One region of the Turicibacter faecis genome, then DNA from elsewhere that is predicted to be linked to it. Evidence: a T-box and tRNA genes for the amino acid it is inferred to sense, from the RefSeq annotation. Region 1 holds a T-box; the other regions hold tRNA genes.
What was found. A T-box is a leader RNA that pairs with one kind of tRNA and senses whether it is charged. The one in region 1 lies ahead of tyrS (tyrosine--tRNA ligase), so its partner is inferred to be a tRNA-Tyr.
Positions count from the first base shown of each region.

Region 2: it encodes a tRNA-Tyr, which carries the amino acid that the T-box ahead of tyrS (tyrosine--tRNA ligase) is inferred to sense. The anticodon was not compared.
Region 3: it encodes a tRNA-Tyr, which carries the amino acid that the T-box ahead of tyrS (tyrosine--tRNA ligase) is inferred to sense. The anticodon was not compared.
Region 4: it encodes a tRNA-Tyr, which carries the amino acid that the T-box ahead of tyrS (tyrosine--tRNA ligase) is inferred to sense. The anticodon was not compared.

Region 1 is NZ_AP028127.1:728,453-730,625, reverse strand. It holds gene tyrS (tyrosine--tRNA ligase) at 1-1,189, opposite strand, end outside; T-box leader at 1,300-1,503, opposite strand; gene AACH31_RS03470 (substrate-binding domain-containing protein) at 1,548-2,173, opposite strand, start outside.
Region 2 is NZ_AP028127.1:1,650,922-1,653,094, reverse strand. It holds gene AACH31_RS08025 (ISL3 family transposase) at 1-102, opposite strand, end outside; gene AACH31_RS08020 (transposase family protein) at 124-495, opposite strand; tRNA gene AACH31_RS08015 (tRNA-Glu) at 962-1,038, shown strand; tRNA gene AACH31_RS08010 (tRNA-Val) at 1,053-1,128, shown strand; tRNA gene AACH31_RS08005 (tRNA-Thr) at 1,135-1,210, shown strand; tRNA gene AACH31_RS08000 (tRNA-Tyr) at 1,227-1,311, shown strand; tRNA gene AACH31_RS07995 (tRNA-Gln) at 1,320-1,394, shown strand; tRNA gene AACH31_RS07990 (tRNA-Lys) at 1,400-1,475, shown strand; tRNA gene AACH31_RS07985 (tRNA-Leu) at 1,511-1,599, shown strand; rRNA gene rrf (5S ribosomal RNA) at 1,606-1,714, shown strand; tRNA gene AACH31_RS07975 (tRNA-Asn) at 1,725-1,801, shown strand; tRNA gene AACH31_RS07970 (tRNA-Met) at 1,854-1,930, shown strand; tRNA gene AACH31_RS07965 (tRNA-Ser) at 1,949-2,041, shown strand; tRNA gene AACH31_RS07960 (tRNA-Met) at 2,061-2,136, shown strand; tRNA gene AACH31_RS07955 (tRNA-Asp) at 2,140-2,173, shown strand, end outside.
Region 3 is NZ_AP028127.1:2,090,381-2,092,553, forward strand. It holds tRNA gene AACH31_RS10150 (tRNA-Lys) at 1-70, opposite strand, end outside; tRNA gene AACH31_RS10155 (tRNA-Val) at 76-151, opposite strand; tRNA gene AACH31_RS10160 (tRNA-Phe) at 156-231, opposite strand; tRNA gene AACH31_RS10165 (tRNA-Asp) at 250-325, opposite strand; tRNA gene AACH31_RS10170 (tRNA-Met) at 329-404, opposite strand; tRNA gene AACH31_RS10175 (tRNA-Ser) at 424-516, opposite strand; tRNA gene AACH31_RS10180 (tRNA-Ile) at 534-610, opposite strand; tRNA gene AACH31_RS10185 (tRNA-Met) at 622-698, opposite strand; tRNA gene AACH31_RS10190 (tRNA-Ala) at 726-801, opposite strand; tRNA gene AACH31_RS10195 (tRNA-Pro) at 822-898, opposite strand; tRNA gene AACH31_RS10200 (tRNA-Arg) at 906-982, opposite strand; tRNA gene AACH31_RS10205 (tRNA-Leu) at 991-1,079, opposite strand; tRNA gene AACH31_RS10210 (tRNA-Lys) at 1,114-1,189, opposite strand; tRNA gene AACH31_RS10215 (tRNA-Gln) at 1,195-1,269, opposite strand; tRNA gene AACH31_RS10220 (tRNA-Tyr) at 1,278-1,362, opposite strand; tRNA gene AACH31_RS10225 (tRNA-Thr) at 1,379-1,454, opposite strand; tRNA gene AACH31_RS10230 (tRNA-Val) at 1,461-1,536, opposite strand; tRNA gene AACH31_RS10235 (tRNA-Glu) at 1,551-1,627, opposite strand; tRNA gene AACH31_RS10240 (tRNA-Asn) at 1,637-1,713, opposite strand; rRNA gene rrf (5S ribosomal RNA) at 1,726-1,834, opposite strand; rRNA gene AACH31_RS10250 (23S ribosomal RNA) at 2,008-2,173, opposite strand, start outside.
Region 4 is NZ_AP028127.1:4,189-6,361, reverse strand. It holds rRNA gene AACH31_RS00075 (23S ribosomal RNA) at 1-268, opposite strand, end outside; tRNA gene AACH31_RS00070 (tRNA-Ala) at 313-388, opposite strand; tRNA gene AACH31_RS00065 (tRNA-Pro) at 409-485, opposite strand; tRNA gene AACH31_RS00060 (tRNA-Arg) at 493-569, opposite strand; tRNA gene AACH31_RS00055 (tRNA-Leu) at 578-666, opposite strand; tRNA gene AACH31_RS00050 (tRNA-Lys) at 708-783, opposite strand; tRNA gene AACH31_RS00045 (tRNA-Gln) at 789-863, opposite strand; tRNA gene AACH31_RS00040 (tRNA-Tyr) at 872-956, opposite strand; tRNA gene AACH31_RS00035 (tRNA-Thr) at 973-1,048, opposite strand; tRNA gene AACH31_RS00030 (tRNA-Val) at 1,055-1,130, opposite strand; tRNA gene AACH31_RS00025 (tRNA-Glu) at 1,145-1,221, opposite strand; tRNA gene AACH31_RS00020 (tRNA-Asn) at 1,231-1,307, opposite strand; rRNA gene rrf (5S ribosomal RNA) at 1,320-1,428, opposite strand; rRNA gene AACH31_RS00010 (23S ribosomal RNA) at 1,602-2,173, opposite strand, start outside.

The DNA of each region.
Region 1 (2,173 bases):
TAGAAACTACATAGTCTAAGTCCTTCACCTTTTCACCGTTAATAGAAATTGAGTTATTATTAATGAACTCACGTGATTCACGTTTTGAGCTTGCTGCTTTCGCAAAAACAAGGGCATCAACTAAGTTTAAATCTTCTGCTAATTCAACTGAAGGCACATCTTTAAACCCAACTTCAATCTCTTCAGCTGATAGATCTGATAAATTCCCGCTAAATAATGCTTGAGTAATTTTTAAAGCTTGCTCATAAGCCTCGTACCCGTGAACAAGTGTCACCACTTCTTTCGCTAATGCCTTTTGTGCTAAACGTTCATGTGGTGCCGCTGTAAATGCTTCTTCAATCGCATTAATTTCTTCCTGTGATAAGAAAGTAAAATATTTTAAGAATTTAATCGCATCTTCATCCGCCGTATTAATTAAAAACTGATACATTTCATAAGGAGTTGTTTTCGTACGATCTAGCCAAATCGCTCCACCAGCAGTTTTTCCGAATTTTGTTCCATCAGACTTTGTCACTAATGGCATCGTTAACCCAACTGCTTTCGCCTCATGGCCCATCGTTTTACGGATTAATTCTAACCCTGATGTAATATTCCCCCATTGATCTGATCCACCAATTTGAAGAACACATTTTTTAGTCTCGTATAAGTGTTTAAAATCCATCCCTTGTAAAATTGTGTATGAAAACTCGGTAAATGTCATTCCGTGATCTAAACGAGAGCATACCGTATCTTTCGCCAAAATATAATTAATATTAAAGTATTTTCCGAAGTCACGTAAAAATTCAATCATACTTAAATTTGATGTCCAATCATAGTTATTTACTAACTCAGCCGCGTTTGATTGATCACCAAACTCAAGAAACTGCGACAACTGACGTTTAATACTTTCTGACCATTTAATAACCGTCTCATGGCTATTTTCTTGGCGTTCTGCTGAACGTCCTGTTGGGTCTCCAATTAATCCTGTAGCCCCTCCTACAAGTGGAAGTGGCTTATGCCCTGCTCGTTGAAATCTCTTTAACGTTAAAATAGGAAGTAATGATCCAATATGTAAACTATCTGCCGTTGGGTCAAATCCACAATAAAGTTTAATATTTCCTTCTTCCATTAATGCATCTAATGCTTCTAAATCTGTACAGTCGTTAATTAAACCACGCCACTGTAATTCTTTTAAAAATTCATTCTTCATAGGTTCACCTCATTTAATCATTTTTAGATCATTCACTTCCTTAAAGCATGCTAGATTCGAACCTCTTCTTCGCGCCATAAAAAAAACCCTTCAGATGTTTAAAAACATCATGAAGGGACGAAATGTCGCGGTACCACCCTACTTGTTAAATATCGTCTATTTAACCACTCAAGTTGATAACGGTAAAAACCGGTTCTAACGAACATGCTCCAAGAATGTAATTCGTGATTATCACGGCCTTAGTTCTCACCAATCACTAAGTCTCTGTCACTGCCCTTTAATAATCATTACTTGTGTCTTATCATTGCATTATTATTAACGTTTGGATTATAACAAATTATATCTTATACTGTCAAGATTATCGAGTCGTTTGACGCCAAACAAATGAGTGAGGTAACGTAATTTGAGTTTCCGTAATTTCTTCCTCTTTCATCAATTTAGTTAATAAGCGCATGGCAACAGCCCCAATATCATAAGTCGGAATGTTAATTGTACTTAATTGTGGGCGTGACATAATCGCATATTTTGTATTTTGGAATCCGATAATTTCTAAATCTTGAGGAACATTAATTCCATGATCAATGGCCGCATTCATAAACATGACAGCTACCGAATCACGAACCGCTAAAGCTGCTTCTGGCGCTTTATTATTATCAAAAAACTCTTTAAACGCATTTAATGAACTTTCAAATTTAGTATATAAACCTAAGACACGAGGTTCTAATCCCGCTTCCTCTAATGCTCGACGATACCCTTGTTCTTTTAAATCGTTCATCGCATGGTGTGAACTTGAAGTAATAAACGCGATATCTTTATTTCCGTTTTCAATTAACTTTTTAGTTGCTTCATAAGCAGCTAATTCATAATCAATTAAAACAGCGGGTAAACGACCTTCTAAATCTTTAACTGATAATAATACAGTTGGAACCGTGTCCGTAGCTAATCGCTCAACCTCATCATCTGTTAATTTATCGGCCATCATTA
Region 2 (2,173 bases), 920 kb from region 1:
GAGATTTTCAGGTAAATAATTAAGGTTTAAGGTTTGAGATTCATAAAAGCTATGGATGATTCGATTGACGGTTGAATGAGAGACCTGATGGCGACGTGCGATATCACATTCAGAAATTTTATTTTAGGCCTCTAAAGCAATGGCGTGTTTCGTATGATAAGAAATGTAACAGTTCTTTTCAACAATTGAAGTACTTAGTGTAAAAGTAGACTGGCAATGCCCACAATAATAACGCTGTTTTTTTAGGTCTAAGTAGGTATCGTGAAGAGAGACTTTTGGAATGACAATTCGAGAGGTTTTAAATCCATGCTTCTTAAATTTTGAATCAAATAGGGTTCCGCATTTTTGACAATGAGTCGGTTGATACGTAAGAATACCTTTAAAGATAAAGCTAGTAATTCCGTTCAACTTCACTTCCTCAAGATAATCTTCTGAAAATGTAATATTTTTATCTTTAATATTTAAAAGTTTTCTAGTAAAATATGAGTGAGACATTAAATCTTATCCTTTCAATATTGTTTTAGTCGATAACATTGTAACAGGATTGAGACTTGAAGTCTCTTTTTTTTTATCCTATGAAAAAAGTGCTGCTTAATCAGCAACACTAAATATTATAGAACCTTTTTTATATGGAGGCGGAAGGTTTTCCTTTATTTTTTAAAAGACAGGCGTGATTTTTGAAGGAGTCGAATAAGAACATAGCCGATTGCTAGTGTTAAGTTAAAAAGCCCAATAGCAAGGCTCGCCATTAAAAGGTGTGTGGCAGTGAGGGTTGGGAGCTCTCTTGTTTGGATGGATGGGTTTTCCCTCGTTAAAACATCTGATTTTAAAGGGGGATCGTCAATTGAGGCTTTAATAGGAAAGGAAGGTTGGATAGAGTAAAAGAGACTGAAAAAATAAAAAAAACAAAAAAACTTTTTGACATAGGGTTTGAATCGTGATAAAATAAAAAAGTCGAAAAGGCCCGTTGGTGAAGCGGTTTAACACACATGCCTTTCACGCATGCATACACGGGTTCGAATCCCGTACGGGTCACCATTAAAAATAAAAGTGGAGGATTAGCTCAGCTGGGAGAGCATCTGCCTTACAAGCAGAGGGTCGGCGGTTCGAGCCCGTCATCCTCCACCATAAAGAGCCGGAATAGCTCAATTGGTAGAGCAACTGACTTGTAATCAGTAGGTTGCGGGTTCAAGTCCTGCTTCCGGCACCATATAACAAAAGAATACGGTGGGGTAGCGAAGTGGCTAAACGCGGCGGACTGTAAATCCGCTCTCTGAGAGTTCGGCGGTTCGAATCCGTCCCCCACCACCACTTAAGAATGGGCTATAGCCAAGCGGTAAGGCAACGGACTTTGACTCCGTCATGCGCTGGTTCGAATCCAGCTAGCCCAGCCAATGATGTCCTGCTAGCTCAGTTGGTAGAGCATCTGACTTTTAATCAGAGGGTCAGAGGTTCGAGTCCTCTGCAGGACACCATTTTAAAAAAAGGCGCGTGCCTGAAATAATGAAATGCCTGGGTGGCGGAACTGGTAGACGCACAGGACTTAAAATCCTGCGGGTGGTGACACCCGTGCCGGTTCGATTCCGGCCCTAGGCACCAAAAAGGTCCAGTAATGATAGCAAGAAGGTCACACCTGTTCCCATACCGAACACAGAAGTTAAGCTTCTTAGCGCCGATTGTAGTACGAAAGTGCGAGAGTAGGACGTTGCTGGGCAATAAAAAAAGCCTCAATAGCTCAGTTGGTTAGAGCACTTGACTGTTAATCAAGGGGTCCTAGGTTCGAGTCCTAGTTGGGGCGCCATAAAATATTATCTTTTAGAAAGATTATATTTGAAAAATTAATATAAAATGAAGGCGGAGTAGCTCAACTGGCTAGAGCGTACGGTTCATACCCGTGAGGTTGGGGGTTCGAGTCCCTCCTCCGCTACCAAAATAAATATGGAAAAATGGAGGAATACCCAAGTCCGGCTGAAGGGATCGGTCTTGAAAACCGACAGGGCGTGAAAGCGTCGCGGGGGTTCGAATCCCTCTTCCTCCGCCATATTAAAATAAATAAACATCGCGGGGTGGAGCAGTTGGTAGCTCGTCGGGCTCATAACCCGAAGGTCGCAGGTTCAAGTCCTGTCCCCGCAACCAAAAGGTCCAGTGGTGTAGCGGTTAACATGCCTGCCTG
Region 3 (2,173 bases), 1.1 Mb from region 1:
CCTGCAGAGGACTCGAACCTCTGACCCTCTGATTAAAAGTCAGATGCTCTACCAACTGAGCTAGCAGGACTTTTATGGTGGAGGATGACGGGCTCGAACCGCCGACCCTCTGCTTGTAAGGCAGATGCTCTCCCAGCTGAGCTAATCCTCCATCATGGTGGCTTGGGACGGAATCGAACCGCCGACACAAGGATTTTCAGTCCTTTGCTCTACCGACTGAGCTACCAAGCCTTTTATTTATTATTTAAATGGCGGTCCAGACGGGAATCGAACCCGCGATCTCCTGCGTGACAGGCAGGCATGTTAACCGCTACACCACTGGACCTTTTGGTTGCGGGGACAGGACTTGAACCTGCGACCTTCGGGTTATGAGCCCGACGAGCTACCAACTGCTCCACCCCGCGATGTTTATTTATTTTAATATGGCGGAGGAAGAGGGATTCGAACCCCCGCGACGCTTTCACGCCCTGTCGGTTTTCAAGACCGATCCCTTCAGCCGGACTTGGGTATTCCTCCGAATAATGTATGAAAAGTGGTGGACCCTGTAGGACTCGAACCTACGACCGATCGGTTATGAGCCGATAGCTCTAACCAACTGAGCTAAGGGTCCGGTCCTATTTTTGGTAGCGGAGGAGGGACTCGAACCCCCAACCTCACGGGTATGAACCGTACGCTCTAGCCAGTTGAGCTACTCCGCCATGATACTAACATGATACTTATTTAATTGGTGGAGACTAGGGGGATCGAACCCCTGACCTCCTGCGTGCAAGGCAGGCGCTCTCCCAGCTGAGCTAAGTCCCCATTCTCTTTTTCTTTTTTAATGGTCGGGAAGACAGGATTCGAACCTGCGACCCCCTGGTCCCAAACCAGGTGCTCTACCAAGCTGAGCCACTTCCCGTTTTTTATGGCGCGCCCAAGAGGAGTCGAACCCCTAACCTTTTGATCCGTAGTCAAACGCTCTATCCAATTGAGCTATGGGCGCTATTTAGTTGGTGCCTAGGGCCGGAATCGAACCGGCACGGGTGTCACCACCCGCAGGATTTTAAGTCCTGTGCGTCTACCAGTTCCGCCACCCAGGCATATCGTTATTTCAGGCACGCGCCTTTTTCAAAATGGTGTCCTGCAGAGGACTCGAACCTCTGACCCTCTGATTAAAAGTCAGATGCTCTACCAACTGAGCTAGCAGGACATCATTGGCTGGGCTAGCTGGATTCGAACCAGCGCATGACGGAGTCAAAGTCCGTTGCCTTACCGCTTGGCTATAGCCCATTCTTAAGTGGTGGTGGGGGACGGATTCGAACCGCCGAACTCTCAGAGAGCGGATTTACAGTCCGCCGCGTTTAGCCACTTCGCTACCCCACCGTATTCTTTTGTTATATGGTGCCGGAAGCAGGACTTGAACCCGCAACCTACTGATTACAAGTCAGTTGCTCTACCAATTGAGCTATTCCGGCTCTTTATGGTGGAGGATGACGGGCTCGAACCGCCGACCCTCTGCTTGTAAGGCAGATGCTCTCCCAGCTGAGCTAATCCTCCACTTTTATTTTTAATGGTGACCCGTACGGGATTCGAACCCGTGTATGCATGCGTGAAAGGCATGTGTGTTAAACCGCTTCACCAACGGGCCATTTTTTAATGGCGCCCCAACTAGGACTCGAACCTAGGACCCCTTGATTAACAGTCAAGTGCTCTAACCAACTGAGCTATTGAGGCTTTTTATTTATGGCCTAGCGACGTCCTACTCTCGCACTTGCGTACTACCCTCGGCGCTAAGGAGCTTAACTTCTGTGTTCGGTATGGGAACAGGTGTGCCCTCCTTGCCCTTATCACTAGACCTTCTGTCAGATTTCATCAATCTCACAAAACTAGATATCTTCTGCTTACTTCTTCTTGTCCGGCAACTCTCGCATCACAGTGGTAAAGTTCAATAACTGTTCATCACCTTCGTGATTCCTCAGTTCTTTTCACTTTCTGCCTGTGATAATCGCTCGTTTTTGCCTTTCCTATTTAGTTAAGTCCTCGATCGATTAGTATCAGTCCGCTTCATCTGTCACCAAACTTCCACTCCTGACCTATCTACCTCGTCGTCTTCAAGGGATCTTACTTCTTTCGAATGGGAAATCTCATCTTGAGGGGGGCTTCACGCTTAGATGCTTTCAGCGTTTATCCCTTC
Region 4 (2,173 bases), 720 kb from region 1:
TCCTCCCTGTTCGCTCGCCGCTACTTGGGGAATCGATGTTTCTTTCTTTTCCTCCAGGTACTTAGATGTTTCAGTTCCCTGGGTCTGTCTCCTCTATGGCTATTGATTCACCATACGGTGCTAGCGTATGACCACTAGCGGGTTTCCCCATTCGGATATCCCCGGCTCTTTGCTTACTTACAGCTCCCCGAGGCGTTTCGCCGTTTGTCGCGTCCTTCTTCGACTCCTAGTGCCTAGGCATCCTCCGTGCGCCCTTTATTACTTAACTTTTCTTCTTCAGAAGATATCTAGTTTTCAAAGATCAATTCTTTTTGGTGGAGACTAGGGGGATCGAACCCCTGACCTCCTGCGTGCAAGGCAGGCGCTCTCCCAGCTGAGCTAAGTCCCCATTCTCTTTTTCTTTTTTAATGGTCGGGAAGACAGGATTCGAACCTGCGACCCCCTGGTCCCAAACCAGGTGCTCTACCAAGCTGAGCCACTTCCCGTTTTTTATGGCGCGCCCAAGAGGAGTCGAACCCCTAACCTTTTGATCCGTAGTCAAACGCTCTATCCAATTGAGCTATGGGCGCTATTTAGTTGGTGCCTAGGGCCGGAATCGAACCGGCACGGGTGTCACCACCCGCAGGATTTTAAGTCCTGTGCGTCTACCAGTTCCGCCACCCAGGCTTTTTATCTATGCTTTATGTACTCTTTTTCAGTTAAAAAAATGGTGTCCTGCAGAGGACTCGAACCTCTGACCCTCTGATTAAAAGTCAGATGCTCTACCAACTGAGCTAGCAGGACATCATTGGCTGGGCTAGCTGGATTCGAACCAGCGCATGACGGAGTCAAAGTCCGTTGCCTTACCGCTTGGCTATAGCCCATTCTTAAGTGGTGGTGGGGGACGGATTCGAACCGCCGAACTCTCAGAGAGCGGATTTACAGTCCGCCGCGTTTAGCCACTTCGCTACCCCACCGTATTCTTTTATTATATGGTGCCGGAAGCAGGACTTGAACCCGCAACCTACTGATTACAAGTCAGTTGCTCTACCAATTGAGCTATTCCGGCTCTTTATGGTGGAGGATGACGGGCTCGAACCGCCGACCCTCTGCTTGTAAGGCAGATGCTCTCCCAGCTGAGCTAATCCTCCACTTTTATTTTTAATGGTGACCCGTACGGGATTCGAACCCGTGTATGCATGCGTGAAAGGCATGTGTGTTAAACCGCTTCACCAACGGGCCATTTTTTAATGGCGCCCCAACTAGGACTCGAACCTAGGACCCCTTGATTAACAGTCAAGTGCTCTAACCAACTGAGCTATTGAGGCTTTTTATTTATGGCCTAGCGACGTCCTACTCTCGCACTTGCGTACTACCCTCGGCGCTAAGGAGCTTAACTTCTGTGTTCGGTATGGGAACAGGTGTGCCCTCCTTGCCCTTATCACTAGACCTTCTGTCAGATCTTATCAATCTCACAAAACTAGATATCTTCTGCTTACTTCTTCTTGTCCGGCAACTCTCGCATCACAGTGGTAAAGTTCAATAACTGTTCATCACCTTCGTGATTCCTCAGTTCTTTTCACTTTCTGCCTGTGATAATCGCTCGTTTTTGCCTTTCCTATTTAGTTAAGTCCTCGATCGATTAGTATCAGTCCGCTTCATCTGTCACCAAACTTCCACTCCTGACCTATCTACCTCGTCGTCTTCAAGGGATCTTACTTCTTTCGAATGGGAAATCTCATCTTGAGGGGGGCTTCACGCTTAGATGCTTTCAGCGTTTATCCCTTCCACACGTAGCTACCCAGCTATGCTCCTGGCAGAACAACTGGTACACCAGCGGTGTGTCCATCCCGGTCCTCTCGTACTAAGGACAGCTCCTCTCAAATTTCCTACGCCCACGACGGATAGGGACCGAACTGTCTCACGACGTTCTGAACCCAGCTCGCGTACCGCTTTAATGGGCGAACAGCCCAACCCTTGGGACCGACTACAGCCCCAGGATGCGATGAGCCGACATCGAGGTGCCAAACCTCCCCGTCGATGTGAACTCTTGGGGGAGATCAGCCTGTTATCCCCGGGGTAGCTTTTATCCGTTGAGCGACGGCCCTTCCATTCGGTACCGCCGGATCACTAAGCCCGACTTTCGTCCCTGCTCGACTTGTTGGTCTCGCAGTCAAGCTCCCTTCTGCCTTTA